DNA from 3 places in the Metapseudomonas resinovorans NBRC 106553 genome. Region 3 is predicted to be linked to each of the others. Evidence: predicted binding sites of a transcription regulator. Region 3 holds the regulator's gene; each other region holds the start of a gene.
What was found. The regulator sigma-54, encoded in region 3, starts transcription at its own class of promoters, with help from an activator protein. The targets are predictions, from matches to a motif close to ANTGGCATNNANNTTGCTNT.
Positions count from the first base shown of each region.

Region 1: a site for sigma-54 is predicted at 5,634-5,653, ahead of flgB (flagellar basal body rod protein FlgB). Genes of this name have one in related genera too.
Region 2: a site for sigma-54 is predicted at 1,994-2,013, ahead of glnA (glutamate--ammonia ligase). Genes of this name have one in related genera too.

Region 1 covers NC_021499.1:4,406,406-4,416,933, reverse strand. The annotation lists gene PCA10_RS20050 (acetate--CoA ligase family protein) at 1-1,317, shown strand, start outside; gene PCA10_RS20045 (5-guanidino-2-oxopentanoate decarboxylase) at 1,424-3,034, shown strand; gene PCA10_RS20040 (pyridoxal phosphate-dependent aminotransferase) at 3,056-4,249, shown strand; gene PCA10_RS20035 (NAD(P)H-dependent oxidoreductase) at 4,326-5,030, shown strand; gene flgB (flagellar basal body rod protein FlgB) at 5,699-6,106, shown strand; gene flgC (flagellar basal body rod protein FlgC) at 6,121-6,567, shown strand; gene flgD (flagellar hook assembly protein FlgD) at 6,583-7,257, shown strand; gene flgE (flagellar hook protein FlgE) at 7,304-8,641, shown strand; gene PCA10_RS30445 (hypothetical protein) at 8,745-9,068, opposite strand; gene flgF (flagellar basal-body rod protein FlgF) at 9,067-9,810, shown strand; gene flgG (flagellar basal-body rod protein FlgG) at 9,856-10,528, shown strand, end outside.
Region 2 covers NC_021499.1:5,937,353-5,947,880, forward strand. The annotation lists gene typA (translational GTPase TypA) at 1-193, opposite strand, end outside; gene thiI (tRNA uracil 4-sulfurtransferase ThiI) at 325-1,779, opposite strand; gene glnA (glutamate--ammonia ligase) at 2,113-3,516, shown strand; gene PCA10_RS26610 (ISL3 family transposase) at 3,676-4,878, shown strand; gene PCA10_RS26615 (mechanosensitive ion channel family protein) at 5,364-7,562, opposite strand; gene PCA10_RS26620 (DUF4124 domain-containing protein) at 7,793-8,353, shown strand; gene PCA10_RS26625 (DUF4124 domain-containing protein) at 8,357-8,980, shown strand; gene glnL (nitrogen regulation protein NR(II)) at 9,243-10,328, shown strand; gene ntrC (nitrogen regulation protein NR(I)) at 10,325-10,528, shown strand, end outside.
Region 3 covers NC_021499.1:1,097,477-1,108,004, reverse strand. The annotation lists gene PCA10_RS05130 (KpsF/GutQ family sugar-phosphate isomerase) at 1-56, shown strand, start outside; gene PCA10_RS05125 (KdsC family phosphatase) at 56-580, shown strand; gene lptC (LPS export ABC transporter periplasmic protein LptC) at 589-1,158, shown strand; gene lptA (lipopolysaccharide transport periplasmic protein LptA) at 1,145-1,681, shown strand; gene lptB (LPS export ABC transporter ATP-binding protein) at 1,681-2,406, shown strand; gene PCA10_RS05105 (RNA polymerase factor sigma-54) at 2,554-4,050, shown strand; gene hpf (ribosome hibernation-promoting factor, HPF/YfiA family) at 4,135-4,443, shown strand; gene ptsN (PTS IIA-like nitrogen regulatory protein PtsN) at 4,454-4,918, shown strand; gene rapZ (RNase adapter RapZ) at 4,928-5,785, shown strand; gene PCA10_RS05085 (HPr family phosphocarrier protein) at 5,802-6,074, shown strand; gene PCA10_RS05080 (ZIP family metal transporter) at 6,088-6,969, opposite strand; gene PCA10_RS05075 (superoxide dismutase) at 7,027-7,638, opposite strand; gene PCA10_RS05070 (hypothetical protein) at 7,653-8,099, opposite strand; gene fumC (class II fumarate hydratase FumC) at 8,155-9,531, opposite strand; gene PCA10_RS05060 (hypothetical protein) at 9,524-9,919, opposite strand; gene pmbA (metalloprotease PmbA) at 10,070-10,528, opposite strand, start outside.

The DNA.
Region 1 (10,528 bases), 3.0 Mb from region 3:
GATGCGCTGTACGACAGCCTGTTCGAGCGTCTCGGGGTGATCCGCGTCAGCGGCCCGGTGAGCTTCGTCGAAACCCTCAAGGCCGCCGCCTGCGGCAACCTGCCCAATGGTCCGAGCCTGGTCGCGCTGGCCTGCTCCGGCGGTGATGCCGGGTTGATCGCCGACTACGCCGAAGGCAACGGCCTGCCGCTGCCCAAGCTCGACGATGGGCAACGCAGCGAGCTGGCCCAGGTGTTGCCGGACTACGCCAACATCGCCAACCCGCTGGACTTCACCACCGCCATCTGGGGCGACGGTGCGGCGCTGGAGCGCATGCTCGACACCGCGCTGCGCACCCCCGTCGACGCGGCCCTGCTGGTGCTCGACTACCCCGGCGAGGAAACCGGCGAGCGGCCCCAGTGCGACCTGCTGCTGAATCTCTACTGCGCCGCCCTCAAGCGCCACGGCAAGGTCGGTTTCATCGCCTCGGCCTTCCCCGAACTGCTGCCGGCCCATGCCCGCGAACTGCTGCACGCCCAGGGCGTCGCCGCCTTGCAGGGCGTGGAGGACGGCCTGGCCGCCTGGGCGCGTGTCGCCCATTACCAGCACCAGCGCCAGGCGCTGCTGGCCCGTGGCGATGCGGCGCTGGTGCCGATCTGCCCGCAGCCGCTGGAAGGCCAGGGCCGGTTGCTCGATGAGTGGCAGTCCAAGCAGGCGCTGAAGCCCTTCGGCGTGCCGCTGCCGCACGCGGTACTGAGCACCCCGGGCCAGGCTCGCGCAGCCGCCGTCGACCTCGGTTTCCCGCTGGTGCTCAAGGCGGTCAGCAGCGCGCTGCCGCACAAGACCGAAGCCGGTGGCGTGGCCCTCAACCTGCGCAACGAGGCGGCCCTGGAGGCCGCGGTGCAGGACATGCGCGAAAGCCTTGCCCGGCATGCACCCCAGGTGGCCTTCGAGCAGGTGCTGCTGGAGCGTATGGCGAGCCCGCCGCTGGCCGAGCTGATCGTCGGCATCAAGCGCGAGAACGGTTTCGCCCTGGCACTGGTGATCGGCGCCGGCGGCATTCTCGTCGAGCTGCTCAAGGACAGCCGCAGTCTGCTGCTGCCCACCACCGACGCGGCCATCCGCGAGGCCCTGCTGAGCCTGCGCAGTGCGCCGCTGCTCCAGGGGTTCCGTGGCCGTCCGGCGGTGCACATGGACGCCCTGGTGGATGCCATCCGCGCCGTCGCCGACTACGCCTGCGAACACGCCGACCAGTTGCTGGAACTGGACGTCAATCCGCTGCTGGTGAACGCCGAGGGCGCCGTCGCGGTGGATGCGCTGATCCGCTTGAACGAATGACGCAATTGTAGGAGCGAGCTCTGCTCGCGAACGGCCGCGCTGTAGGTTCTCGCGAGCAGAGCTCGCTCCTACGCGGCATGGCAGAGCCCTCAAAGGAGATCAATCCATGCAAGAGAACAAGACCCTTACTGGCGGCCAGGCCCTGGTCCGCCTCCTGGCCAACTACGGCGTCGACACCGTGTTCGGCATTCCCGGCGTGCACACCCTGGAGCTTTACCGTGGCCTGCCCGGCAGCGGCATCCGCCATGTGCTGACCCGCCATGAGCAGGGCGCCGGCTTCATGGCCGACGGCTATGCGCGGGTGAGCGGCAAGCCGGGCGTCTGTTTCGTCATCACAGGCCCGGGGGTGACCAACGCCGCCACCGCCATCGGCCAGGCCCATGCCGACTCGATCCCGATGCTGGTGATCTCCAGCGTCAACCACAGCGCCAGCCTCGGCAAAGGCTGGGGCTGCCTGCACGAGACCCAGGACCAGCGCGCGATCACCGCGCCCATCACCGCCTTCTCGGCGCTGGCCCTGAGCCCCGAGGACCTGCCCGAGCTGCTGGCCCGCGCCTTTGCCGTGTTCGACGGCGAGCGCCCGCGCCCGGTGCATATCTCGGTGCCGCTGGACGTACTGGCGGCCCCCGTGGCGCGGGACTGGACCACTGAAGTGATGCGTCGCCCCGGCCGTGGCCCGGCCGACGGCGCGTCGCTGGACGTCGCGGCAGCGCGCCTGGCCGGTGCCAGGCGCCCGATGATCATCGCCGGCGGCGGCGCACTGGAAGCTGCCGGTGCCGTCCAGGCCCTCAGCGAACGCCTGGGGGCGCCGGTGTTCACCAGCGTCGCCGGCAAGGGCCTGCTGCCAGCGGACGCGCCGCTCAACGCCGGTGCCAACCTCTGTGTGGCGCCGGGCTGGGAGATGATCGCCGAGGCCGACCTGGTGCTGGCCGTGGGCACCGAGATGGCCGACACCGACTTCTGGCGCGAGCGCCTGCCGCTGTCCGGCGAGCTGATCCGCATCGATATCGACCCGCGCAAGTTCAACGACTTCTACCCCTGCGCCGTGGCGCTCAAGGGCGATGCCCGGCAAACCCTGGAGGCCTTGCTGGCGCGCCTGCCCCAGGCGAGTGGGGCAGGGGAGGCGGCCGTCGCCCGGGTGGCCCGGCTGCATGAGGAGGTCCGCAATGGCCAGGGCCCCCTGCAACGGATTCACCTGGCCATTCTCGATCGCGTCAAAGCCGCCTTGCCGGCGGATGCCTTCATCAGCACCGACATGACCCAACTGGCCTACACCGGCAACTACGCCTTTGCCAGCCGGGCGCCGCGCAGCTGGCTGCACCCCACCGGCTACGGCACCCTCGGCTACGGCCTGCCGGCCGGCATCGGCGCCAAGTTCGGCGCACCCGAGCGGCCCGGCCTGGTGCTGGTAGGCGATGGCGGTTTCCTCTACACCGCCCAGGAACTGGCCACCGCCACCGAGGAGCTGGACAGCCCGCTGGTGGTGCTCCTGTGGAACAACGACGCGCTGGGGCAGATTCGCGACGACATGCTCGCCCTGGATATCGAGCCGGTCGGCGTGCTGCCGCGCAACCCGGACTTCGCCGGCCTGGCGCGGTCCTTCGGTTGCAGCGTGAAACAGCCGCAGAGCCTCGACGAACTGGAACTCGACCTGCGTACGGGCTTCGGCCATCCGGGCGTCACCCTGATCGAACTGAAACATGCCTGCGCCCGCTGAGCAGGAGCCAAGGAGCTGACCATGCGCTTTTCCGACCTTACCCAACGCATCGCCGGCGACGGCGCGGCCGCCTGGAACATCCACTATCGCGCCCTGGAGCGCCAGGCGCGGGGCGACGACATCCTCCTGCTGTCGGTGGGCGACCCCGACTTCGATACGCCGCAGCCCATCGTCCAGGCGGCCGTCGACAGCCTGCTCAGTGGCAGCACCCACTACGCCGACGTGCGCGGCAAGCTCGCCCTGCGCCAGCGCATCGCCACCTGGCACAACCAGCGCAGCGGCCAGGCCGTCGGCGCCGACCAGGTGACGGTACTGGCCGGTGCCCAGTGCGCGCTGTACTGCGTGGTGCAGTGCCTGCTCAATCCGGGCGACGAGGTGATAGTCGCCGAGCCCATGTACGTCACCTACGAAGCGGTGTTCGGCGCCTGCGGCGCCAGGGTGATCCCGGTGCCGGTGCGTTCGGAGAACGGCTTCCGCATCCGCGCCGAGGACGTCGCCGCGGCCATCACCCCGCGCACCCGCGCCCTGGCCCTGAACAGCCCGCACAACCCCTCGGGCGCCAGCCTGCCGCGCGGCACCTGGTCGGCCCTGGCCGAACTCTGCATCGCCCACGACCTGTGGATGATTTCCGACGAGGTCTACAGCGAACTGCTGTTCGAGGGCGAGCACATCAGCCCGGCCAGCCTGCCGGGCATGGCCGAACGCACCGCGACCATCAACAGCCTGTCCAAGTCCCACGCCATGACCGGCTGGCGGGTGGGTTGGGTCGTGGGCTCGAAGGAGCTCGCCGGGCACCTGGAAAACCTCGCCCTGTGCATGCTCTACGGCTCGCCGGACTTCATCCAGGACGCCGCCTGTGTTGCCCTGGAAGCGCGCCTGCCGGAGCTTGCGGCCATGCGCGAGGCCTATCGGCAGCGGCGCGACCTGGTGTGCGCCAGCCTGGAAGGTTGTCCCGGCCTGCGTGCACTGAAGCCGGACGGCGGCATGTTCGTGATGGTGGATATCCGCGCCACCGGGCTTTCCGCCCAGGACTTCGCCGACCGCCTGCTAGACGATCACGGCGTCTCGGTGCTGGCGGGCGAGGCCTTCGGCCCCAGCGCGGCGGGGCATATCCGCCTGGGCCTGGTGCTGGGCAGCGAACCGCTGACCGAAGCCTGCCGGCGCATCGCCCTGTGCGCCGCCGAACTGATAGAGCAACGCAAACCCGGTGAATGATGCTTGGCGGCGGGCGCGGGCATGGCCGATGGTGGCCACGCCGCGCCCCCGGCCGATTCGACTACAAGGAACAACCATGAAGGTACTGATCGTCCACGCCCACCCCGAAGCGAAATCCTTCAGCAGCGCCCTGCGCGACCTGGCCGTGGAAACCCTGCAAGGGCAGGGGCACGAGGTGCGCCAGTCCGACCTCCACGCCCTGGACTGGAACCCGGTGGCCAGCGCCGCGGACTTCGGCGAGCGGCAGAACCCGGATTACCTGGTCTATGCCCTGGAGCAGCGGGAGTCGGTCAAGGCCGGCAACATCGCGCCAGACATTCAGCGCGAACTGGACAAGCTGCTCTGGGCCGACCTGCTGATCCTCAACTTCCCGCTCTACTGGTTCTCGGTGCCGGCCATCCTCAAGGGCTGGATCGACCGGGTGCTGGTGTCCGGCGTCTGCTACGGCGGCAAGCGCTTCTACGACCAGGGCGGCCTGGCCGGCAAGAAGGCCCTGGTTAGCCTGACCCTGGGTGGCCGCGAACACATGTTCGGCGAAGGCGCCATCCATGGCCCCCTGGAAGACATGCTGCGGCCGCTGCTGCGGGGCACCCTGGCCTATGTCGGCCTGGAAGTGTTGCCGCCCTTCGTGGCCTGGCATGTGCCCTACATCAGCAATGACGCCCGCGAAGACTTCCTGCGCGCCTACCAGGCCCGCCTGCAGGGGCTGGAGCGGGACCAGCCCCTGGAGTTCCCGCGCCTGGAGCAGTTCGACGAAAGGTTGTACCCGCTGGCGCGATGAGTGCTGCAAGGCCGGTTTTGTTGCTCGGCTAATTACTGAGCGGGCGGCGGGTTTCTGTTTCGCCTTCCCGGGCGACTTCCTTTGGCAGTCGCCCCAAAGGAAGCAAAGGGCTTGCCCCACCATCCGGGTTTGGCTTCGCCAAACTTCCCTCGCTACATCGTCGTTCCGGAGGCCCGCCGCGAAGGGCCATCCATGGCCCTGCGCGGCTCTCGCGGCATCCATGCCGCTCGTCCTCCTCCACAACGATTCCGCTCGGCCTCCTGAAGGGGCGGTTTGCGCGGCGTCATCTTCGCTGATTCGTTTCAGGCTGGTGTGGGCATCAGGATTGCTTCGCGCCTGCTTGCGGGAGAGGGCAGTGCCTCCTGGCAGCGAGCCAGGCAATAGCCCGTAGGATGGGTTGAGCGGAGCGATACCCATGCAGGCGGAGGTTCGGCGTGGCACCGATGGCGAATGGAAAAGCGCCATCCACCCTACTGAATGCCTCCCGGCAAAGCGGCAACGAGCGGCAAACCCCCTTGCCGCTTTGCCGCCCGGCAACCCCCGATTGCCGCTTATTGCCGCTCCATTTTCTGCTCAAGCCTTTGAAAACAAAGAAAAAATAACTTTGGCACAGCCTTTGCTAAATATCTGGCAAGCAAACCAGATTGCCACTGGCAAAGGTTCCGGACATGAGCATCAGTTTCGAAAAGGCCCTCGGCATCCACCAGCAAGCCCTCAGCTTCCGCGCCCAGCGCGGCGAGGTGCTGGCCAACAACATCGCCAACGCCGATACCCCGAACTACAAGGCTCGTGACCTGGACTTCGCCAGCGTGCTCGCCCAGCAATCGGAGAAGGCCGCCCACGGCAGCTTCCAGGCCACCCGGACCAATGAGATGCACATCGCCGCCGAAGGTTTCGACATGGGCGATGCCTCGCTGAAGTACCGCATCCCCTTCCAGGCCGCCATTGACGAGAACACCGTGGACGCCCAGCTGGAGCAGTCGAACTACACCGAGAACGCCATGCAGTTCCAGGCCAGCTTCACCTTCCTCAACAGCAAGTTCAAAGGGCTGATCGGCGCCCTGCGCGGCGAATAACGGAGAGCCAAGCCATGTCCCTGTCCAGCATCTTCAACATCGCCGGCACCGGCATGAGTGCCCAGAACACTCGGCTGAACACCATCTCCAGCAACATCGCCAACGCCGAGACCGTTTCCTCGAGCCTCGACCAGACCTACCGCGCCCGCCACCCGGTGTTCGCCACCATGTTCCAGAACACCCTGGGCAACGGCGACCGTGGTTCGCTGTTCACCGACCAGGACCAGTCCGGTGCCGGTGTACAGGTACTCGGCGTGATCGAGGACCAGAGCACCCTGACGCCGCGCTACGAGCCCAACCACCCGGCGGCCAACGCCGAGGGCTACGTGTACTACCCGAACGTCAACGTGGTCGAAGAAATGGCCGACATGATTTCCGCCAGCCGGTCCTTCCAGACCAACGTGGAAATGATGAACACCGCCAAACAGATGATGCAGAAAGTGCTGACCCTGGGTCAGTGATAGCGAGGGAACAGCATGAGTGTCAGTAACGTAGCGGATACCCAATCGGTCCTCGACCAGTTCGCGCTCAAGACCGAGACCAAGAGCAAGGACCTCGGCAAGAACGAGTTCCTCGAACTGCTGGTGGCCCAGTTGAACAACCAGGACCCCCTGGCGCCCCAGGAAAACGGCGAGTTCATCGCCCAGCTGGCGCAGTTCAGCCAGGTGGAAGGCATCGAGAAGCTGAACAGCAGCATGGGTTCGCTGCTCTCCGGCTACCAGTCCTCCCAGGCGCTGCAGGCCTCCTCGCTGGTGGGCCGCAAGGTCATCGTCCCGAGCGAGAAGGCGGTGGTGGATACCGCGGAAACCTTCAAGGCCTCGGCCGTGCTGCCGGTGTCCAGCAGCAACGTCTGGGTCAACGTCTACGACAGCGCCGGCGCCCTGGTGAACCGCGTCAGCCTCGGCCAGCAATCGGCCGGCAACGTCAGCTTCATGTGGGACGGCAAGGACTCCAGCGGCAAGGTCATGCCGCCCGGCACCTACAAGTTCGAGGCACAGGCGCAGTACGAAGGCGAAACCAAGTCGCTCTACACGATGCTGCCGGCCAACGTCGACAGCGTCACCCTCGGGCAGAACGGCGGCGAGCTGATGCTCAACCTCGCCGGTCTCGGCAGCGTGCCGCTGTCCCAGGTCCAGGTCATCGGTCAGTAACTTCCCGGTTCAGAACGCCGGGAAGCACCGGCAAAGGAGATAAGAAATGGCGTTCAACATCGGTCTCAGCGGCCTGCGAGCCGCGACCAGCGATCTCAACGTCACCGGCAACAACATCGCCAACGCCGGTACCGCGGGCTTCAAGCAGTCCCGTGCGGAGTTCGCCGACGTCTATGCCGCCTCGGTGCTCGGCACCGGCAAGAACGCCCAGGGCAGCGGCGTGACGCTGGGGGACGTGTCCCAGCTGTTCAACCAGGGCAACATCAACTACACCCAGAACGCCCTGGACCTGGCCATCAACGGCAACGGCTTCTTCCAGACCAGCAACAACGGTGAGATCAGCTATACCCGTGCCGGCTACTTCGGTACCGACCGCAACGGCTACATCACCAACAACTTCGGTTACCGCCTGCAGGGCTATGGCGTGGACGGCAACGGCAACCTGCAGAACGGCGTGGTCAGCGACCTGCGCATCGAGTCGTCGAACCAGGCGCCCAAGGCCACTACCCAGGTGGCGCAGAAGTTCAACCTGAACTCCACCACCAAGGCGCCGACCAACACCCCGTTCGACCCGGCCGATCCGACCACCTACACGTCGTCCACCTCGGTCAACATCTATGACTCCCAGGGCAATGCCCACGTCATGACCCAGTACTTCATCAACAACTCCGACCCGGCCGCGACGCCGCCGGTGACCAACAACTGGAGCATGGCCGTGCTGGTGGATGGGCGTAACCCGTCCGACCCGACCAGCACCGACCCGCACACCACCAACCTGCTGTTCAATGCCGACGGCAGCCTGGACACGGCCGGCATGGCGGCGGGCGGTGAACTGAACTACGACCCGGCCACCGGCCTGATGACCCTCGACGACTGGGTGCCCGCCGTTTCCGATGGCGGTACGCCGGCGAACTGGTCGGGCAACGGCGCCACCGCCAACGCCGGCGGCATCAGCATCGATATTCGCGGCTCCACCCAATATTCCAGCACCTTCGCGGTGAACAGCATCAGCCAGGACGGCTACACCACCGGCCAGCTGGCGGGCCTGGAAATCGACGACACCGGGGTGATCTTCGCCCGCTACACCAACGGCCAGTCCAAGGTGCAGGGCCAGGTGATCCTGGCCAACTTCGCCAACGTCCAGGGCCTGACCCCGGTGGGCAAGACCGGCTGGGTGCAGTCCTTCGAGTCCGGCGAGCCGGTGGTCGGCACCCCGCGCTCCGGCACCCTGGGCGCCCTGCAGGCCGGCGCCCTGGAAGACTCCAACGTCGAACTGTCGGACCAGCTGGTGAACCTGATCGTCGCCCAGCGCAACTACCAGGCCAACGCCAAGACCATCCAGACCGAAGACGCCGTCACCCAGACCATCATCAACCTGCGTTGATGAGTGGCTGCGCGTCGGCCATGCGTTGTTGAAACTGACCCGAGGAATGCTCATTTACAGTCGTAAACTCCGCTTCCTCGGGCCACTTTCGCCTAGCCTGGCTCTAGCTCGCGAGCTCATCCGTTTCTGCATCCATCTGTAGGAGCGATTTCAATCGCGATTGGTCGGCGCAGCCGGCCCAGGTCCGGATTGGCAGGTCTTCGACCTGCATCGCGAATGAATTCGCTCCTACAAGCGGCAAATCCCCTTGCCGCTGGCGGCAGCCGCTAGCCGCCAGCGGTTTGACAAGGCCCTGCAAAGGGCCTTTTTCTTTTCTGTAAATTCCTTTTAATTCAATGGCTTGTAATTGAGTTTCGACATTGGCACGACGCTTGCTGGATAGCTTGCAAAGAGCCAAGGGCGGCAACGCCCACTCGGAGAAATTCATGGACAAGATGCTTTATGTCGCGATGAGCGGAGCCAGCCAGAACTCCCTGGCCCAGCGCGCCCACGCCAACAACCTGGCGAACATTTCCACTTCGGGTTTCCGCCGCGACTTCGAGCAGGCGCGTTCCATGCCGGTGTTCGGCGACACTTTCCCGTCGCGGGTCTACGCCATGACCGAGCGCCCCGGCACCGACTTCACCCCCGGCGCCCTGCAGGAAACCGGTCGTGACCTGGACGTGGCCGTGAAAGGGGAGGGCTGGATCGCCGTGCAGGCCCCCGATGGTGGTGAAGCCTATGTACGTACCGGCAGCCTGCAGATCGATGCCCTCGGCCAGCTGCGTACCGGCAATGGTTTGCCGGTCATGGGCAATGCCGGTCCCATCGCCATTCCGCCGGAGCAGAAGGTGGAGATCGGCCAGGACGGCACCATCAGCGTCCGCGCCCTGGGCGAGGCTCCCAACGTGGTGGCCGAGGTGGACCGCATCAAACTGGTCAACCCCGACCCCAAGCAGCTGGAGAAAGGCACCGACGGCATGATCCGCCTCAAGGACAACCAGCCGCCGGCCGCGGCCGACGCCAATGTCCAGGTGACCTCCGGCTTCATCGAGGCGAGCAACGTCAACGCCGTGGAAGAGATGACGGCGATCCTCTCGCTGTCCCGCCAGTTCGAGCTTTCCGTGAAGATGATGCGCACCGCTGAAGATAATTCCGCGGCAATGGCGCGGGTCTTGCAGTTCAGCTAATCACCAGTACGCGGCGCCATGATTCCGGCGCCCGAGGAGAAATAGATGCTTCCGGCACTCTGGGTCAGCAAGACCGGCCTGTCCGCCCAGGACATGAACCTGACCACCATTTCCAACAACCTGGCGAACGTTTCGACCACGGGCTTCAAGCGCGATCGCGCCGAGTTCGAGGACCTGCTGTACCAGATCCGTCGCCAGCCGGGCGGCCAGACCAGCCAGGACAGCGAGCTGCCCACCGGCCTGCAGCTGGGTACCGGTGTGCGCATCGCCGGCACCCAGAAGATCTTCACCCAGGGCAGCCTGCAGACCACCGAGCAGCCGCTGGACATGGCCATCAACGGCCGCGGCTTCTTCCAGGTGCTGATGCCCGACGGCACGGTCGCCTACTCCCGCGACGGCAGTTTCCACCTGAACTCCGACGGCCAGATCGTCACCTCCCAGGGCTTCGCCCTGGAGCCGGCCATCGTCCTGCCCGCCGAAGTGCAGACCTTCACCGTGGGCGAAGACGGCACCGTCTCGGTGACCACCACCGGCAACCCCGCAGCACAGATCATCGGCAACATCCAGACCGCCGACTTCGTCAACTACGGCGGCCTGCAGGCCATCGGCAACAACCTGTTCCTGGAAACCTCCGCCAGCGGCGCCCCGCAAGTCGGTACGCCGGGCCTCGCCGGCCTGGGCGTGGTGCAGCAGAACACCCTGGAAAACTCCAACGTCA
Region 2 (10,528 bases), 1.4 Mb from region 3:
ACTTGATGGCAGTGTTCTTCGCCAGAATGGTGATGCCGCGCTCTTTTTCCTGGTCGTTGGAGTCCATCACGCGCTCGCTTTCCGCTTCTTTGCGGTCGAGGGTGCCGGACAGCTTCAGGAGCTTGTCTACCAGGGTGGTCTTGCCATGGTCGACGTGGGCGATGATGGCGATGTTGCGGAGATTTTCGATCACGGTTGTGCGTCTCGATCAGAGGATTCGGTGTGCCGCCCACTGTAGGCGGCATAGATGAAAGACAGGCGAATCAGGCGGCCCGATGGTCGGGAGGGCGATGACGGATGCTTCCGCCGAACAGCCCTGGCTGCCTAGGCCGGACGATAAACACGCACATTGGCATGTCCCTCGCTGAGCAGGTGGTGGGCGTGCAGGCGGCTCATCACACCCTTGTCGCAATACAGGAGGTACTGGCGGTTGGCGTCCAGTTCCTTGAAGCGGTTGTTGACCGCGTAGAACGGCAGGGCCAACACCTCGATGCCGGCCAGCTCCAGGGGGTCGTCTTCCTGGGCGTCCGGGTGGCGGATGTCGACGACGATCTGCCCGGGCAGGGCTTCACGCACTTCTTCCACCGCCACGTCCTGGCCCAGCTCGTCGATCACCCGGTCGATGGGCACCAGGCGAGCGCGCTCAAGGGCGCGCTCGAGGATGGCCATGTCGAACTGCTCTTCCTCGTGCTCGATGCGGCCGGGCTTGGCGCGGGTGGTCGGGTTCACCGAGATCACGCCGCAGTACTCGGGCATGTGCTTGGCGAACTCGGCGGTGCCGATCTTGGTGGCGGTGTCGATGATGTCCTGCTTGTGGCTGGCGATCAGCGGGCGCAGGACCAGCATGTCGGTGGCCGAGTCGATCACCGAGAGGTTGGGCAGGGTCTGGCTGGAAACCTGGGAAATGGCTTCGCCGGTCACCAGCGCGTCGAGGTTCAGCTTGCGCGCCATGTGGGTGGAGGCGCGCAGCATCATGCGCTTGAGCACCACGCCCATCTGGCTGTTGTCGACCTTGCTGAGGATCTCGCCGACCACTTCCTCGAAGGGCACGCTGATGAACAGCACGCGCTGGGAGCGGCCGTACTTTTCCCACAGGAAGTGGGCCACTTCCATCACGCCCAGTTCGTGGGCGCGGCCGCCGAGGTTGAAGAAGCAGAAATGGGTCATCAGGCCGCGGCGCATCATCTGATAGGCGGCGACGGTGGAGTCGAAGCCACCGGACATCAGCACCAGGGTCTGCTCCAGGGAGCCCAGCGGGTAGCCGCCGATGCCGTTGTGCTGGTGGTGGATGACGTAGAGGCGCTGGTCGCGCACTTCCATCCGTACTTCCACTTCCGGCTTCTTCAGGTCGATGCCGGCGGCGTTGCACTCCTGGCGCAGACGGCTGCCGACATGGCGCTCCAGCTCCATGGAGGTGAATTCATGCTTGCCTGCACGTTTGCAGCGCACGGCGAAGATCTTGCCGGGGAGCTGGTCGGCGAAGTGCAGCTTGCACTTTTCCAGCACGTCGTCGAAGTCGCCCAGGGGGTACTCGTGCACTTCCAGGAAGTGGGTGATCCCGGGGACGCAGGTCAGGCGCTCGATCATCTCGCGCAGCAGCTTCGGCTCGGTCTGGCGAGTCTGGACGTCGAGGTTGTCCCAAACGCCGGTCACCTCGAGCTCCGGGTCCAGATCCTTCAGGACCGCACGGATGTTCTTCGAGAGCTGACGGATGAAGTGCTTGCGCACCGGCCGGCTCTTGATGGTGATTTCCGGGAAGACTTTGACGATGAGTTTCATGAAAACAGCGCGAGGGCGACAGCCGAAAAAGAGGGGCGCGGATTATAGCGGAAATTGTTCAAGCTTTGACCAAAATCATTCATCAAAGCTTTCGATGCACCAAAATGCATCACGCGCACCATGGAGGGCACGAAAACGGTGCGCAAAAGTGCGCTTAATCAGAGCGAATGACCCGCCAGCCGCGAGTTTAGGGGGGGTCAGCCCATTCCAGGGCACTGGCACGCAATTTGCTCCCTTGTGAGGCAGGTCGCCCTGGCGGACTATCCCGCCCCGGCTTCACCCCGAATCTTTTTGGGAGGCAAGGTTACTGCCCCCATCCATCTGGAGGACAACATGTCGAAGTCGCTTCAACTGATTAAAGAACACGACGTGAAGTGGATTGATCTGCGCTTCACCGACACCAAAGGCAAGCAGCAGCACGTGACCATGCCGGCCCGTGACGCCGATGACGATTTCTTCGAGCACGGCAAGATGTTCGACGGCTCCTCCATCGAAGGCTGGAAAGGCATCGAAGCCTCCGACATGATCCTGCTGCCGGACGACAGCACCGCCGTCCTGGACCCCTTCACCGAAGAGCCGACCATCATCCTGGTCTGCGACATCATCGAGCCGAGCACCATGCAAGGCTACGACCGCGACCCGCGCGCCATCGCCCGTCGCGCCGAAGAGTTCCTGAAGACCACCGGTATCGGTGACACCGTCTTCGTGGGCCCGGAGCCGGAGTTCTTCATCTTCGACGAAGTGAAGTTCAAGTCCGACATTTCCGGTTCCATGTTCAAGATCTTCTCCGAGCAGGCTTCCTGGAACACCGACGCCGACATCGAAGGCGGCAACAAAGGCCACCGTCCGGGCGTGAAGGGCGGCTACTTCCCGGTACCGCCGGTCGACCACGACCACGAAATCCGTACCGCCATGTGCAACGCACTGGAAGAAATGGGCCTGGTCGTCGAAGTTCACCACCACGAAGTGGCGACCGCCGGTCAGAACGAAATCGGCGTGAAGTTCAACACCCTGGTAGCCAAGGCTGACGAAGTTCAGACCCTGAAGTACTGCGTGCACAACGTGGCTGACGCTTACGGCAAGACCGTGACCTTCATGCCCAAGCCCCTGTACGGCGACAACGGCTCGGGTATGCACGTTCACATGTCCATCTCCAAGGATGGCAAGAACACCTTCGCTGGCGAAGGCTATGCCGGCCTGTCCGATACCGCCCTGTACTTCATTGGCGGCATCATCAAGCACGGTAAGGCCCTGAACGGCTTCACCAACCCGTCGACCAACTCCTACAAGCGTCTGGTCCCGGGCTTCGAAGCCCCGGTAATGCTGGCCTACTCCGCCCGCAACCGTTCCGCCTCGATCCGTATCCCGTACGTGAACAGCCCGAAAGCCCGCCGTATCGAAGCGCGCTTCCCGGACCCGGCTGCCAACCCCTACCTGTGCTTCGCCGCACTGCTGATGGCTGGCCTGGACGGCATCCAGAACAAGATCCACCCCGGCGATGCCGCCGACAAGAACCTGTATGACCTGCCGCCGGAAGAGGCCAAGGAAATCCCGCAGGTTTGCGGCAGCCTGAAAGAGGCTCTGGAAGAACTCGACAAGGGCCGTGCGTTCCTGACCAAGGGCGGCGTGTTCAGCGACGACTTCATCGATGCCTATATCGAGCTGAAGAGCGAAGAAGAAATCAAGGTGCGCACCTTCGTGCACCCGCTGGAATACGACCTGTACTACAGCGTCTGATCCAGTTGTGACCGCGCAAGCGGCATGATTGAGAGGCCTCCTTCGGGAGGCCTTTTTTATGGTTCTTCGCGGATTCAGGGGGAAGAGCGAGTTGACAGTCAGGGAAGTGGGTAGATTGGCAGTCGCCAAACGAACCAACCCCCACTCCCTGCTGCCGCCGTGAATCCTATTGATCTTGCCCAGTTCTGGCCAGGCTACGAGGTCGTCGCCTGTCGCCAAGCCACTCACGACACCCTGCTGATTGAGCTCGAACCTCAAGCCGGCTCCCTCCCCAAATGTGGCCGCTGTCACCAAGACTGCCCGCTGATCCACGAGCGGCGAATCCGCCAGGTGCGTGACCGTGACCTGCTGGATCAGCGCGTGCTGCTCCAACTGCCGGTGCGTCGCGTCGATTGCCTGGATTGTGGGCGGGTGACCGAGCGGATTGACTGGCTGGAGCCGGCCTCCCGCTTGACCCAGCGGCTGCGCCTCTGGCTCGAGGGCTTGCTGCAACTGTTGCCGATCAGCCATGTCAGCCGCCTCACTGGCCTGCACTGGCACACCCTCAAGACGCTCGACAAGCGCCGCCTCGAGGCGGCCGTGGGGACCTTTGAGCCCGGTGAGGTGCGGCGGCTGGTGATGGACGAGTTCGCCCTGCACAAGGGGCATCGTTACGCCACGGTGATCATGGATGCCGAGCGCACGCGGGTGCTGTGGGTCGGGCATGGCAACAGCCGTGAGGCGATCCGTCCGTTCTTCGAATTGCTCGGCGAGCACTGCCGGCAGATCGAGGCGGTGGCCATGGACATGAACACCGCCTTCGACCTCGAGGTGAAACGGCATTGCCCGCAGGCCGAGGTGGTGTACGACCTGTTCCACGTGGTGGCGCGCTACGGCCGGGACGTGATCGACCGGATCCGGGTCGACCAGGCCAACCGCCTGCGCGAAGACAAACCGGCGCGCAAGGTGGTCAAGCAGAGCCGCTGGCTGCTGCTGCGCAATCGCGAAAACCTCAAGGGCGGACAGGCCGTGCAGTTGCAGGAATTGCTCGCGGCCAACCAGCCACTGGCCACGGCCTACGTGCTCAAGGATGCATTAAAGGAAATCTGGTACGCCCCCAGTGTGCAGGACGGCTGGCGGCGCTGGCGAACCTGGCTGCGGCACGCCCGGGACAGCGGCTTGGCGCCGCTCCAACGCTTTGCCAGGAACCTCAAGCGTTACGCGCGCGGCATCCTCGCCAGCGCCCGTTTCCCCTTGCACACCAGCCAGCTGGAAGGGGTGAACAACCGCATCAAGGTGATCAAGCGCATGGCCTATGGCTTCCGCGACTCGGCCTACTTCTTCCTGAAAATCAAGGCCGCCTTCCCCGGGAAAGCGCGATGAACCTTTTTTATTGCCGTCTTGGGGGCTCGAGCCGGACTGGCAATCTCCGTTGTTCAGCTCATTGCCGAGTGGGCGGGAGGTTTCTGTTTCGCCTTCCCGGGCGAGTCACTTCTGGCAGTCGCCCCAGAAGTAACCAAGAGGGCTTGCCCCGACATCCGGGTTTGGCTGCGCCAAACTCCCCTCGCTACATCGTCGCTCCGGGGGCACGGCGCGAAGGGCCATCCATGGCCCTGCGCGCCTCTCGCGGCATCCATGCCGCTCGTCCCCCTCCCCAACGATTCCACTCGGCCGCCTGAAGGGGCGCTTTGCGCGGCGTCATCTCCAATGCTTCGTTTCAGGCCGGTTTGGGCATCAGGACGGCTCGCGCCTGCCGGCGCGAGTCACCCCTCGCCCTACGGGAGAGGGGCGGGGGAGAGGGATGTGTCTACATGCAAGAAGTCAGGGAGAAGCAATCACATGAACTTGCCAATTCAGTGCCCCCACCCTCAAACGCCCAGGCCGTCCGGCACATCCGGGTCCTGCGGCGACTCGCCGGCGGGCCGGCGTGCACGGGTCAGTTGCACGTTCAGGCGCGGCATCGCCAGCTCCATGCCGGACTGGTCGAGGCGCCGGCGCAGGCGCAGGTTGAACGCCCGCTGCACTTCCCACTGCTTGATCGGCGCGGTCTTGAAGCGGAAGCGCAGGATCGCCTGGCCGTTGTCGAAACTCTCCACGCCCTGCAATTCCAGGGGCGACCACAGGCTGCGGTAGACCGACGGGTCGCTGCGCAGCTCCTTGGCCACCTCATGCACCAATGCCACCGCATCGTCGATCGGCATGCTCGCCGGCACCGGCCAGCGGAACATGGCGTAGCCGAACTGCCGCGAGTAGTTCTTGATGCTCTTGATCTCGCTGAAGGGAATGGTATGCACCACGCCATCCAGATCGCGCAGGCGCACGGTGCGGATGGTCAGCCCCTCCACCGTTCCCAGGTGGCCGCCGACATCCACGTAGTCGTCGATGGACAGCGAGTCCTCGATGATGATGAACAGCCCGGTGATCAGGTCCGCCACCAGTGACTGCGCGCCGAAGCCGATGGCCAGGCCGATGACACCGGCACCGGCCAGCAGCGGCGTCACGTTCATGCCCATGTTGGCCAGAGCGACGATCAGCGCGATCAACGCGATGCTGGCGAACAACACGTTGCGGATCAGCGGCAGCATGGTCAGCGCACGGGTGTTGGTGCGGTTCCGTCCGCCAACGCCAAGGCTGTGCTGCACCGCCGTGTCGGCGAGGATCCACACCAGCCAGGCCACCAGCAGGGTGGTGCCGAAACGCACCACCTGTCTGCTGATCTCCGCGCCCTCGCCCTTGGCATAGCTGATCAGCGACATGTCCCAGACCCGCAACCCCAACTCGACGAAAAGCAACACCACGACGAGGTGCACCAGGGTGAGGCCGAAGTTCTGCAATTGCTCGAGGTAGGGGGCACTGCGCCGAGCCCCTGCCGCATCCCGGCTGGAGCCACGGCGGATCAAGCCAACCACTGTCATCGCCACCACCGCCAGCACTGCCGAGACCAGGGCGCGACGCAGGGCGGAACTGCTATCGCCGGCGGACACGAAGGTGGCGATCAGGGAGGTACCCACCAGCAGCAGCACCGGCACGAACCACAGGGTGCCGATCAACTGCACCAGATCATGCAGGCCGCGCTGGCCAATGCGACGGTCCAGTGGCTGGTTGCGGATCAGGTGGGCGATGGGACGGCGGAAGCGCAACACGAAGAGCGCGGTGAGCACCGCCGCACTGACATTGGCCAGGACGCTCAGGCAGCTGGCAGTGTTCTCTCCCAGCCCGGCAATCAGTCGCGGGTCATGGGCCGCCTCGCCAAGGGCGGCCAGGCTGCCGATCAGCCAGAGCGGGTGGAAGGCCTGGCGCCGCAGGATATCCAGGGCCCGCCGGCGGTGCGGCCCACTCAACAACGACAGGCAGATCACGCAGAGGGCCGAGAACAAGGTGCCGCAGATCAGCACATAAGCCATGACCATCGCCAGGGTCTTGCCCAGGGAGCTGGGCAGCACGAGCGAGAGGTACAGGGTGATCAGGAAGGCGATCATCCAGGGGCCCAGCTTGCGCAGGGCGAACAGCACGAGGTCGCGGGTCTTGGGCTGCTGCGGCAGCTCCGCTGCCAGCCCGAAGCGTTCGCGCATGCGCCGCCCCAGCCAGAGGATCGCCGACGCCAACAGGCCCCAGACCAGCAGCACGATGGAAAAATTGAAGACGACGACGGGCAACGCTCGCCAATCCGGCAGGCGCTCCGCCAACTCGGCACCCGCCAGACGGAACTTATTGCGCCAGTGCAGCAACGGGCTGTTATCGCCCTGGAAGCGCTTCTCCAGCTCCATCAGGGAGTCGCTGATCAGTCCAAGCACCCCGCCCTCGCTGGCCTTTTCCTTGCCGGTGACATCGCGCAATTGCTTCAGCTTGTTCAGCAGGTCGGCGCGCTGCTTGTCGTTCTCCAGGGTCTGGATCACCTGGTTGAGCGACTGTTCGAGCTGGGCACTGCTGACCTGCTCGCTCCCCGAGGAACTCCCCGCCAGGGGGTTGGGCAAGGCCGCACGCCCCTGCGCCGGGAACAGGCTGACGAGCAGGCACAGCAGCAGCGGCATGAGGAAGCGGATGGCAAGCATGGACGGTAGCGGCATGAGAAAGGCGTCCCTTGAACAGTCAAAGCAAAGCGCATGATACAAAAGCCTGCACGTGAGCCGCCGACAGTTCGACGCGGCCGAATGAGCCTGGCAGCGGCGTCGGCCCGCGGAAATGTCCCAACGTGTCGCAACGCACACCGGCCACCTCGACGCTATCGCACAATGCCCGACTTGCCAGCCCGCCATCCGGGTGCAAGGCTTGGCATGAGCTTCCGGAGACCGCCACCATGCGCCTCATCGTCATCAGCTGCCTGCTGCTCGCCGCAGCGCTGCCAGCCACCGCCCAGATCTACAGGTACATCGACGCCAACGGCAACACGGTGTTCACCAACCAGCCCCCGGATGGCGCCGCCACCGAACGGGTGGAGCTGGCGCCGACCAATACCGTGCGCTCCCAGGCGCCGACGGCTCCGGCCGACGACGCGACGGACCCGGCCAACGGCGCGCCCTTCTACCAGGTGCTCGCGCTCACCGACATCCCCTCCGACGAAGCCCTGCGTGCCAACAACGGTACCTTCAGCGTCGGCGTGGCGCTGGACCCGCGCCTGCAGCCCGGCCACAGCCTGCGCCTGCGCCTGGATGGCGAACCCCACGGCCAGCCCACCAACGTGCCACGCCTGCAACTGGTGAACCTGTCGCGCGGCGAACACACCATGGCGGTGGATGTGCTCTCCGGCACCAGAGTGGTGCAGACCAGCGCCCCTGTCACCTTTACCGTCCAGCGGGTCAATACCAGCAGCCCGGCGCTGCGTCCCCCGCCCGCCCCCACCCCACGGCCGAACAACTGACCGATGACCCGATTCCTGCTCCTCGCCCTCCTGCTCCTCGGCCAGCCCGTGCTGGCCGAGGTCTACACCTACATCGACGACGAGGGCAACCGCGTCTTCACCGACCGCCCCAAGCCGGGCAACGCGGAACGCCTGCAGTTGGCGCCTTCCAACGCCATGAACGTCCCCGGGGATATCCAGCCGCCGCCGCTCTACCAGAAGCCGATTCCCCGCGAGCAGGGCTACCAGGTGCTGCGCATCCTGGTGCCCGAGCCGGAAGCCACCATCCGCGACGGCGAAGGCAACCTGATCGTCAGCGCCACCAGCGAACCCGGCCTGCGCGCCAACCACAACTACCGCCTGTTGCTGGACGGCAAGCCCGTGGGCGAGCCGGGCCGCAGCCCGGTGTTCCCGCTGAAGAACCTCGATCGCGGCACCCATCAGTTGGCCGTGGAAATCATCGATGAGCAGGGCCGCACGGTCGAGCGCACCCCGGGACAACCGGTGCACATCATCCGCATGTCGCTGGCGCAGAAACGCCTGGCGCGCCCCTGCGAGAAAGACGACTACGGCGTGCGCCCCGAATGCCCGCTGAAGGACAAGCCCGAGGAAGAGGATGACGACATCGCCATCCTGCCCTTCATCTGACCCGCCCCTCCCGTAACCGGCGGTACCCCCGATGTCACCCGGGGTATCGCCTGGACGCCCCTCCCGCTGATCCGCGCTATCGCACCATTTCAGTGCAAGACCCTGCACCGCTTTCTATACTCTCCCCATTTTGGTTCGTCCGGAGCCGGACTATTTGCTCTGAAAGATAGCCTCAGCCAGCGGAAACCCTATTTTCACGCGTCTTTTCAGGGCTTTGGTTTGCTTCTTGCATTTTCCTGTCATCGCCACGAGCGCCGAAGCCATGACCATCAACGACGCCCTGCACCGACTGCTGCTCGACAACCTGACGACAGCAGTGATCCTGCTCAACGCCGACCTGCGCCTCGAGTACATGAATCCGGCAGCGGAAATGCTCCTCGCCGTCAGTGGCCAGCGCAGCCATGGCCAGTTCATCAGCGAGCTGTTCACCGAGTCGCCCGAGGCCCTCGCCTCCCTGCGCCAGGCGGTGGAACAGGCGCACCCCTTCACCAAGCGCGAGGCCATGCTGACCTCGCTCTCCGGGCAGGCCCTGACCGTGGATTACGCGGTCACGCCCATCCTCAATCGCGGCGAGACCCTGCTGCTGCTGGAAGTCCACCCCCGTGACCGCCTGCTGCGGATCACCAAGGAGGAGGCCCAGCTGTCCAAGCAGGAGACCACCAAGCTGCTGGTGCGAGGCCTTGCCCACGAGATCAAGAACCCCTTGGGCGGCATCCGTGGCGCCGCCCAGCTGCTCTCCCGCGAACTGCCGGAAGAGCACCTGAAGGACTACACCAACGTCATCATCGAAGAGGCCGACCGCCTGCGGAACCTGGTGGACCGCATGCTCGGCTCGAACAAGCTGCCGTCGCTGGCCATGACCAACGTCCACGAAGTGCTGGAGCGGGTCTGCAGCCTGGTGGATGCGGAGAGCCAGGGCGGCATCAATCTGGTGCGCGACTACGACCCGAGCATCCCCGATGTCTTCATCGACAAGGAGCAGATGATCCAGGCCGTGCTCAATATCGTGCGCAACGCCATGCAGGCCCTGTCGGCGCAGAACGACCTGCGCCTGGGCCGCATCACCCTGCGCACCCGCACCCTGCGCCAGTTCACCATCGGCCACACGCGCCATCGCCTGGTGACCAAGGTGGAAATCATCGACAACGGCCCGGGCATCCCGGCCGAGCTCCAGGAAACCATCTTCTATCCCATGGTCAGCGGTCGTCCGGACGGTACCGGACTGGGCCTGGCCATCGCCCAGAACATCATCAGTCAGCACCAGGGCCTGATCGAGTGTGAAAGCCATCCCGGGCACACCGTCTTCTCGATCTTCCTGCCGCTGGAACAAGGAGTCTCTTCGACATGAGCCGTACTGAAACTGTCTGGATCGTCGATGACGACCGTTCCATCCGCTGGGTCCTGGAGAAGGCCCTGCAGCAGGAAGGCATGAACACCCAGAGCTTCGAGAGTGCCGACAGCCTGCTCGGGCGCCTGTCCAGGCAGCAGCCGGACGTGATCATCTCCGACATCCGCATGCCCGGCGCCAGCGGCCTGGACCTGCTGGCG
Region 3 (10,528 bases):
ACCACCCCATCGGCGCGCTGCACATCCACGACCTGACCCGCGCCGGAGTGATCTGATGAGCAATGAACTCCTGACCCGCGCCAAGGCGGTCCGCCTGGCCGTGTTCGACGTGGACGGCGTGCTGACCGACGGCCGCCTCTACTTCCTCCCCGACGGCGGCGAATTCAAGACCTTCAACACCCTCGACGGCCAGGGCATCAAGATGCTGATGCAGTCCGGGGTGACCACCGCCATCATCAGCGGCCGCAAATCCGCAGTGGTCGAGCGCCGCGCCCAGAACCTCGGCATCCCGCACCTGTTCCAGGGTCGCGAGGACAAGCTGGTAGTGCTCGACGGCCTGCTCGCCGAACTCGGCCTCGGCCATGACCAGGTCGCCTATCTGGGCGACGACCTGCCCGACCTGCCGGTGATTCGCCGTGTCGGCCTGGGCATGGCGGTCGCCAACGCCGACGCCTTCGTGCGCCAACACGCCCATGGCGTCACCCAGGCCCGTGGCGGCGAAGGTGCGGCCCGCGAGTTCTGCGAGCTGATCCTGCGCGCCCAGGGCAACCTGGAGGCGGCGCAGGCCGCCTACCTCTGAGGTCCGTCATGCCCAAGAACATTCGACTGGCGCTCATCCTGATTCCCATTGCGGCGCTGCTGATCGCCCTCGGCTACTGGAACATCCGCCCCGAGAGCTTCATGGACCAGGGGGCGAATGCCGGCGACGACAACGCCATCGACTTCTACGTGATGGATGGCAAGAGCACCCAGTTCCAGGAAGACGGCAAGCTCCACTACGAGCTCACCGCCACCCGCCTCGAACATATCAAGGCCACTGATGTCACATTGCTGACCAAACCCGACCTGCTGCTGCATCGCGGCACCGCCTACCCCTGGCATGTCCAGAGTGAACACGGCGAAGTCGGTCCGGAAGGCAAGGAAGTGGAATTGATCGATAATGTCCGGGTGGCCCGCACCGATGCCAAGGGCCGACCGACCATACTCACCACGAGCCGCCTGACCGTATTCCCCGACCAGGAATATGCGCAGACCCAGCAAGCCGTTAGAATCGACGCGGCCAATGGGGTGACCACGGCACAAGGAATGAAAGCGTACTTGAATGACGGCAGGATGCTCCTGCAGTCCAACGTAAGAGGCCAGCATGAGGTTCGTTAAAACCCTCCCCCTGTTGCTCAGCCTGGGCACCGCACTCGGAAGTGCCGCCGCCTGGGCATTGCCCACGGACCGCGACCAACCGATTCGCGTCCAGGCCGACAGCGCCGAGCTCGATGACAAACAAGGCGTCGCGGTCTACCGCGGCAACGTGATCATCACTCAGGGCACCATGAAGATCACTGGCGACACCGTCACGATCACCCAGAACGAGGCCGGCGACGTCGAAGTCTTCACCTCGGTGGGCAAGCCCGCGTACTACGAGCAGAAGCCGGCCGCGGACAAGGAAATCGTCAAGGCCTACGGCCTGACCATCCAGTACTTCGCTGCCAACGAGCGCATCATCCTGCTCGACCAGGCCAAGGTGGTCCAGGAAGGCAACACCTTCGAAGGCGAGAAGATCGTCTATGACACCCAGCGCCAGATCGTCAACGCGGGCCGCGCCACCGGTGGCAGCGTGACCACTCCGCGCCCGCGCATCGACATGGTCATACAGCCGAAGAAGAAAGAGCAGAAAGCACAGTAATGGCGACTCTCAAAGCCCAGCATCTGGCAAAGAGCTACAAGAGCCGCCAGGTGGTCCGCGACGTCAGCCTGTCCATCGACAGCGGCCAGATCGTCGGCCTCCTCGGCCCCAACGGCGCGGGCAAGACGACCTGCTTCTACATGATCGTCGGCCTGGTGAAGGCCGATCAGGGCCGCGTCCTGATCGATCAGCAGGACGTCACCCACCAGCCCATGCACGGCCGCGCCCGCGCGGGCATCGGCTACCTGCCGCAGGAAGCCTCGATCTTCCGCAAGCTGAGCGTGGCGGACAACATCATGGCGATCCTCGAGACCCGCAAGGAACTCGACCGCGCCGCCCGCCGCAAGGAGCTGGAAAGCCTGCTGCAGGAATTCCACATCAGCCATATCCGCGACAGCCTCGGCATGAGCCTGTCCGGCGGCGAACGCCGTCGTGTGGAGATCGCCCGAGCCCTGGCCACCGCGCCCAAATTCATCCTGCTGGACGAACCCTTCGCCGGCGTGGACCCGATTTCCGTAGGCGACATCAAGCAGATCATCCACCACCTCAAGGCCAAGGGGATCGGCGTGCTCATCACCGACCACAACGTCCGCGAGACCCTGGATATCTGCGAGACGGCCTACATTGTCAGTGACGGACAACTGATCGCCGAAGGCGACGCGGAAGCCATTCTGGCCAACCAGTTGGTGAAGGAAGTCTACCTGGGCCACGAGTTCCGCCTGTAGTCTCCCGCGCAAGCACCTACAAGATGGGTTGCAGGAGCTGGGAAAATCCTTCAAGGTCAGGCATATAATTTGCTTCCTGGTGGCGCTTCGGCGCCCTGTAGTGGATGGCGCGAGAGCGCCGGCGAATAAGGTGCTAAGCCCCCTGCCATGAAACCATCGCTAGTCCTGAAGATGGGCCAGCAGCTGACGATGACTCCTCAGCTGCAACAGGCCATCCGCCTGCTCCAACTCTCCACCCTGGACCTCCAACAGGAAATCCAGGAAGCGCTGGAGTCCAATCCCATGCTCGAGCGGCAGGAGGATGGCGACGATTTCGACACCTCCGACCCCATGGCCGAAGGTGACCAGCAGTCCAATTCCGGCAACCAGGATTCCAGCTTCCAGGAGTCCAGCGTCCAGACCAACGCCGAAGCCCTGGAAGACGGCGAATGGCACGAGCGCATCCCCAGCGAACTCCCCGTCGACACCGCCTGGGAAGACGTCTACCAGACCAGCGCCAGCAGCCTGCCGAGCAACGATGACGACGAGTGGGACTTCACCTCGCGCACCTCGGTCGGCGAAAGCCTGCAGAGCCACCTGCTCTGGCAGCTCAACCTGGCGCCGATGTCCGACACCGATCGCCTGATTGGGGTCACCCTGATCGACTGCATCAACAACGACGGCTATCTCGAGGAAACCCTCGCCGAGATCGTCGAAGCCTTCGACCCCGAGCTCGGTATCGAGCTGGACGAGGTCGAGGTCGTCCTCCACCGCATCCAGCAGTTCGAGCCCGCCGGCATCGGCGCACGCGACCTGCGCGAGTGCCTGATCCTGCAACTGCGCCAGCTGCCCTCGGGCACGCCCTGGCTGGTGGAGGCCCAGCGCCTCGCCGCCGACTTCCTCGACCTGCTCGGCAGCCGCGACTACAGCCAGCTGATGCGCCGCATGAAGGTCAAGGAAGACGAGCTGCGCCAGATCATCGAACTGATCCAGTGCCTCAACCCCCGCCCGGGCTCGCAGATCGAAGCCAGCGAACCCGAGTACGTGGTGCCGGACGTCATCGTGCGCAAGCACAACGAGCGCTGGCTGGTGGAACTGAACCAGGAAGCCGTGCCGCGCCTGCGGGTCAATCCGCACTACGCCGGCTTCGTCCGTCGCGCCGACTCCAGCGCCGACAACACCTTCATGCGCAACCAGTTGCAGGAAGCCCGCTGGTTCATCAAGAGCCTGCAGAGCCGCAACGAGACCCTGATGAAGGTCGCCACCCAGATCGTCGAGCACCAGCGCGGCTTCCTGGAATACGGCGAAGAGGCGATGAAGCCCCTGGTCCTGCACGACATCGCCGAAGCCGTGGGCATGCACGAGTCGACGATTTCCCGCGTGACCACCCAGAAATACATGCACACACCCCGCGGGATCTACGAGCTGAAGTACTTCTTCTCCAGCCACGTCAGCACCTCGGAAGGCGGCGAATGCTCGTCTACCGCGATCCGCGCCATCATCAAAAAACTGGTCGCTGCGGAAAATCCGAAAAAGCCGTTGAGCGACAGCAAGATCGCTGGTTTACTGGAGGCACAGGGCATTCAAGTGGCCCGTCGCACAGTAGCCAAGTATCGTGAATCCCTTGGGATAGCGCCTTCCAGCGAACGAAAGCGACTGATGTGACGCGGATATTGACCCACGCCAAAGTGTTCCGGTGGCAGGCCCGTTAGCCTGTCTCTTACACACGGGCAATAAGGAGAAAGCGGTATGCAAGTCAACATCAGTGGACATCAACTGGATGTGACCGACGCCCTGCGCAACTACGTTGTCGAGAAGTTCGACCGTCTGGAGCGCCATTTCGACCGAATCACCAACGTGCAAGTGATCATGCAGGTCGAGAAACTCAAACAGAAAATCGAAGCCACTTTGCACATCGCCGGCGGCGAAGTCGTTGCCAACGCGGAACATGAAGACATGTACGCCGCCATCGACCTGCTCACCGACAAGCTCGATCGCCAATTGATCAAGCACAAGGAAAAGCAGTTGAACCGCCAGCAGGGTGCCACCGCCCGCTGAACCCCTCCCTATGATCCGACTTGAGCAAATCCTGACCCCCGGCCGTTCCCTGGTGAACGTGCCGGGTGGCAGCAAAAAACGCGTACTGGAACAGATCGCCAAGCTGGTCGCGCGCGACCTTCCCGACCTCGACAACCAGGACATTTTCGAAAGCCTGGTAGCCCGGGAGAAACTCGGCTCCACCGGTTTCGGCAACGGCATCGCCATTCCCCACTGTCGCCTCACCGGCTGCACCGCGCCCATCAGCGCCGTGCTGCGCCTTGACGCGCCAGTAGATTTCGACGCCATCGACGGCGCCCCCGTGGACCTGCTGTTCGTGCTGCTGGTCCCTGAAGCCGCCACCGACGAACATCTCGAGCTGCTCCGACAGATCGCCAGCATGCTCGACCGCACTGACGTGCGCGAGCGCCTTCGCCAGGCGCCCGACAGCACCAGCCTGTACCAGGTGGTGGTGGACGTGCAGAGCGGACGCTAGGGTTTTGCCATGCGCCTGATCATCGTTAGCGGCCGCTCCGGCTCGGGCAAGAGCACCGCCCTCGATGTTCTCGAGGACCACGGTTTCTACTGCATCGACAACCTGCCGGCCGCCCTGCTTCCCGAGCTGGCCGAACGAGCGTTGCTGCACACCGAGCTGCTGCAGCCCCTGGTCGCGGTGTCGATCGACGCGCGCAACCTGCCCAGCCAGCTGCTGCGTTTTCCGGAGCTTCTGGCCGAGGCCCGCGCCCGCCACATCAAGTGCGACCTGCTCTACCTCGACGCGGAGAACGACACGCTGCTAAAGCGTTTCTCCGAAACCCGTCGGCGCCACCCGCTCACCAACGACAACCGCTCCCTTGCCGAAGCCATTCGTGACGAGGAACTGTTGCTTGCGCCGATCGCGGACCTCGCCGACCTGAAGATCGACACCACCCATCTCAACCTCTACCAGCTGCGCGACAGCCTCAAGCTGCGCCTGTTGAACCAGCCCGAGCCCGGCACCGCCTTCCTCATCGAATCCTTCGGATTCAAGCGTGGCATGCCGGTGGACGCCGACCTGGTGTTCGACGTGCGCTGCCTGCCCAATCCGTACTGGAAGCCCGAACTGCGCGAGCACTCGGGACTGGAGCCGGCCGTCGCCGAGTACCTCGCCGGGCAACCGGACGTGGAAGAGATGTATCAGGATATCCACGGCTACCTGAGCAAGTGGCTGCCGCGCTTCGCCGCCAGCAACCGCGCCTATGTCACCATCGCCATCGGCTGCACCGGCGGACACCACCGTTCGGTCTACATCGCCGAGCGCCTGGGCGCGGCCCTGAAACCCAGCTTGAAGAATGTCCAGGTTCGCCACCGCGACCTCAGCTAGAAGGATTGGAACCGCGATGCCCGCCTGCGAGATCACCATCATCAACAAGCTCGGCCTGCATGCCCGGGCGGCGGCGAAGTTCGTCGGCGTCGCGGGTCGCTATCCCTGCCAGATCCGCGTGGGCCGCACCCCCGAGAGCCTGGTGGACGGCAAGAGCATCATGGCGGTGATGATGCTCGCCGCCGGCAAGGGCACGCCCATCCACCTGCACACCGATGGCGACCAGGACGACGATGCCCTGACCGCCCTGATCGAGCTGATAAACAACAAGTTCGACGAAGGCGAATGACCCTCCGGCCCTCTCAGGCCAGCGCGGTATCCAGCACCATCATCAGACAGAACCCCACCGCCAGCCCGAGGCTGGCAGCCGTCTCGTGACCATTGCGATGGGACTCGGGAATGATCTCGTGGACCACGGCGAAGAGCATCGCACCCGCGGCCAGTGCCAGACCCCAGGGCAGCAGCAGCACCGAGACCTGAACCAGCCAGGCGCAGAGCACCGCGAATAGCGGCTCCACCAGTCCCGATGCCGCGCCGATCAGCAGCGCCCGCCCCTGGGACATGCCAGCCCCCGCCAGCACCAGCGAAATGATCAGCCCCTCGGGGATGTCCTGCAGGGCGATGCCCAGCGCCAGGCCGTCGGCGCCTGGCAGGCCCGCGCCCGCCGCCACGCCAACCGCCATTCCCTCTGGAATGTTGTGCAAGACGATGGCGATGACGAAGAGCTTGACCCGCGGCGTGATGGAAAACTGCCCATCCAGCCGTGGCGGCTGCTGCGGCAGAAACCGCCCCAGCACGAACAGGCCGGTGGCGCCGAGCAGCAGACCAACGCTCATCAGGCCTCCCGCCGACCACTTGGAGAAGCCGAGGTCACCGGCCGCCTCCAACCCCGGCATCAGCAGGGAGAACACCGTGGCGGAGAGCATCACGCCGGCACCGAACCCCAGCAGGCCGTCCGACAACCGCGCCGAGATGCTGCGCAGAAAGAGCACCGGCAGCGCCCCCAGCGCCGTTCCCAGGGCGCAGAGCGAACCGGCGCGCAGCGCTTGCCACAGGTGTGGTTCCAGCAGAGGTTGCAAGGCCATCATCGCCTGCATCGACAGGAGCGTGAGGCCGACCATCACCACCAGGGCACCGATGAACTGGCGGACGGAACGGCTACTGGAAATCAGGGAAGTCTGCATGGGGGGATCTTGTCGGGTCGAATGGGTGTCGGCGGAGGGACATCCTCCGCCGCGGAATCAGGCCATCGCCTGCTTGTAACGACGGGCCACTTCAGCCCAGTCGATGACGTTGTAGAAGGCACCGATGTACTCCGGCCGGCGGTTCTGGTAGCGCAGGTAGTAGGCGTGTTCCCAGACGTCCAGGCCGAGGATCGGCGTGTTGCCCTGCAGCAGCGGGCTGTCCTGGTTGGCCGAGCTTTCCACCAGCAGGCGCTTGGCCTTGGTGACGCTGAGCCAGGCCCAGCCACTGCCGAAGCGGGTCAGCGCTGCCTTGGTGAAGGCCTCCTTGAAGCGCTCGAAACCACCCAGCTCGGCGTCGATGGCCGCCGCCAACTCACCCTCGGGCACACCGCCGCCGGAGGGCGACATCACCATCCAGAACAACCCATGGTTGGCATGGCCGCCGCCATGGTTGATCACCGCCGGACGCAGCTCGGCCGGCAGATCGTCCAGGCGCTGGAGCAATTGCTCCACCGGCAGCGCGGCCAGGGGATGCCCCTCCAGCGCGGCATTGAGGCCATTCACGTAGGTCTGGTGATGCTTGCTGTGGTGGATCTCCATGGTCTGCGCATCGATGTGCGGCTCCAGGGCATCGTAGGCATACGGCAGGGTGGGCAGTTGGTGGGACATCGACAGCTCCTTGATCAATGGTGGACGCGGCTGACAGCGGCGAAACGGCCGGTCGGGCCTGGCGGGGTACGGCCAATGCCGAGCAGGCGGTCGGTGCGCGGATAGGCGCCGTACTCGCCGATGAACTCCAGCAGGCTGGTGTAGGTGGTGCGGCTGTGGCGCAAGGCGGCCTCGCGCAGGGCACCGGGCAAGCGCCCATCGCCCAGCGCCTGGAGCAGCCGCTCATGGCTGGCGCAAAGGTGCTCGGCGGTCTCCTCCGGCTGGCCGAGCATCAGGTGCAGGTCGGCCAGGTTGTGATGGGAAATCACCAGCGCGGCGACGGCTTCCTCGGCGTTCGGCCAACGTTCGAACAGCACTTGCGCCTGACCGATGGCCTGCAGGTAAAGCTCCCGCGCCTCGATCCAGTCACCGCCGTTGAAGCAGTGATTGCCCGCGGTGATGGTGAGTTTCCAGTGCTCCATGGTCCGCCCTCCTCGGGGTGGGAAGGCGCCGCCGCTGCGGCGCCCCGGTTTACGCTCAGAGACCGCCAGCGGTCAGCTTCTCGGGATCGAGCAGGCGTTCCAGTTCGGCGCGGCCGAGGTCGGTGCTTTCCTCGGCGACATCGATGATCGGACGCCCCTCGCGATAGGCGCGCTTGGCGATTTCCGCCGCCTTGAGGTAGCCGATGATCGGGTTCAGCGCGGTCACCAGGATCGGGTTGCGATCCAGCGCTTCGCGCAACTTGCCCTGGTTGACGGTGAACGTGGCAATGGCGCGGTCGGCCAGCAGACCGCTGGCGTTGCTGAGCAATTCGAGGCTGCCCAGCAGGTTGTGGGCGATCACCGGCAGCATCACGTTCAGCTCGAAGTTGCCGGACTGACCGGCGACGGTGATGGCGGCGTCGTTGCCGATCACCTGGGCCGCGACCATGGCGGTGGCCTCGGGGATCACCGGGTTGACCTTGCCCGGCATGATCGAGGAGCCCGGCTGCAGGGCTTCCAGCTCGATCTCGGCCAGGCCGGCCAAGGGGCCGGAATTCATCCAGCGCAGGTCGTTGGCGATCTTCATCAGCGTTACGGCGGTGGTCTTCAGCGCGCCGGACAGGGCGACGGCGGTGTCCTGGGAACCGATCAGGGCGAAGAAGTTGCTGCCCGGGGTGAAGCGCAGCCCGGTGAGCGTACCGAGCTCGCGGCAGAAGGTGGCGGCGAACTGCGGGTGGGCGTTGATACCGGTGCCCACCGCCGTACCGCCCTGGGCCAGTTGCTGGATGGCCGGCTGCAGGCTGCGCAGTTGCTCGATGTTGGCCTGCACCTGCTGGGCCCAACCGTCCAGCACCTGGCTCATGCGCACCGGCATGGCGTCCATCAGGTGGGTACGGCCGGTCTTCACGAAGGGTTGCACCTCCAGGGACTTCTCGCAGAGCACCTTGAGCAGGTGGCCGAGCGCCGGCAGCAGGCGCTCGTTGAGCTCGATGGCGGCACTGGCATGGATGGTGGTGGGGATGATGTCGTTGCTGCTCTGACCGCAGTTGACGTGGTCGTTGGGATTGACCTTGTCGCCCAGCAGGCGGCTCGCCAGGGTGGCGATGACCTCGTTGGCGTTCATGTTGGAACTGGTGCCCGAGCCGGTCTGGAACACATCCACCGGGAAGTGCGCCATGCACTCGCCGGCGAGCAGTTGCTGGCAGGCGCCGGCGATGGCATCGCCCATGGCCGCCTCGACCTGCCCCAGGTCGACGTTGGCTCGCGCCGCGGCGGCCTTGGCCAGGACCAGGGTGCGTACGAAGGCTTCCGGCATGCGCAGCCCGGATACCGGGAAGTTGTTCACCGCGCGCTGGGTCTGGGCGCCGTAGAGCGCCTCGGCGGGCACCGCCAGTTCTCCCATGCTGTCGCGCTCGATTCGAATGTCAGTCACGTTGCATTCCTTCTTGCGGTTCGTGGAAATCCAGGGACGGCAGCAGCACCAGTGACGACAGGCGCCGCTGCAGGCCCTGCAGCCGTTTCCGGCTGGAGGTATCGGTGGCCAGGCTGCGCAGTGCCCAGAGCGGGCGGTAGGCGTGATCCAGACACAGACAGCGCCAGTGCCAGGGCAAGGCCTGGTCGGCGGCGGTGTCCAGCAGCAGGCGGAAGACGACTTCCTGGGCGCGCCAGGCGGGAGCTCGGCCATGGCGGAAATGTTGCGAGGACAGGGATACGAAGCGCTCGAGCAGCCAGGGATCGTCGGGGGCGAGGGCGCAACGGATGCGGTTGGCCTGCCAGTGCCAATCATTGTCGAGGGACTGGGCCTGGAATCGATCGAGCATGGCAATCCTCAAATGATTTTGATTTACATTTGAGAATGATAAACACTTTGGTGGATAGCAGCGCAAGCGCAACAGACGGACTGTCGCGTCCGGGAAATGAAAAACGCGCCCGGATGGGCGCGTTTTCAACAGCGGGGAAAGCCCTGGCGGTCAGCTGCCGGCCACGGTCATCCGCTCGATCAGCACCGAACCGGTGCGGATATTGCCGCGCAGCTCCAGGTCACTGCCCACCGCGATGATCTGGCGGAACATGTCCTTGAGGTTGCCCGCGATGGTCACTTCCTGGACCGGGAACTGGATTTCGCCGTTCTCCACCCAGAAGCCGGCGGCGCCACGGGAGTAGTCGCCGGTGACCATGTTCAGGCCCTGCCCCATCAGCTCGGTCACCAACAGGCCGCGGCCCATGCGCCGCAACAGCGCCGTCAGGTCTTCCTGGCCGTGGGTGACGAAGAGGTTGTGCACCCCGCCGGCGTTGGCCGTGCTTGGCAAACCCAGCTTGCGTCCGGAGTAGGTGCCGAGGATGTACGACACCAGTTCGCCCTTCTCCACGAACGGCTTGGCGTAGGTCGCCAGGCCATCGTTGTCGAAGGTGGCGCTGGCCATGGCACG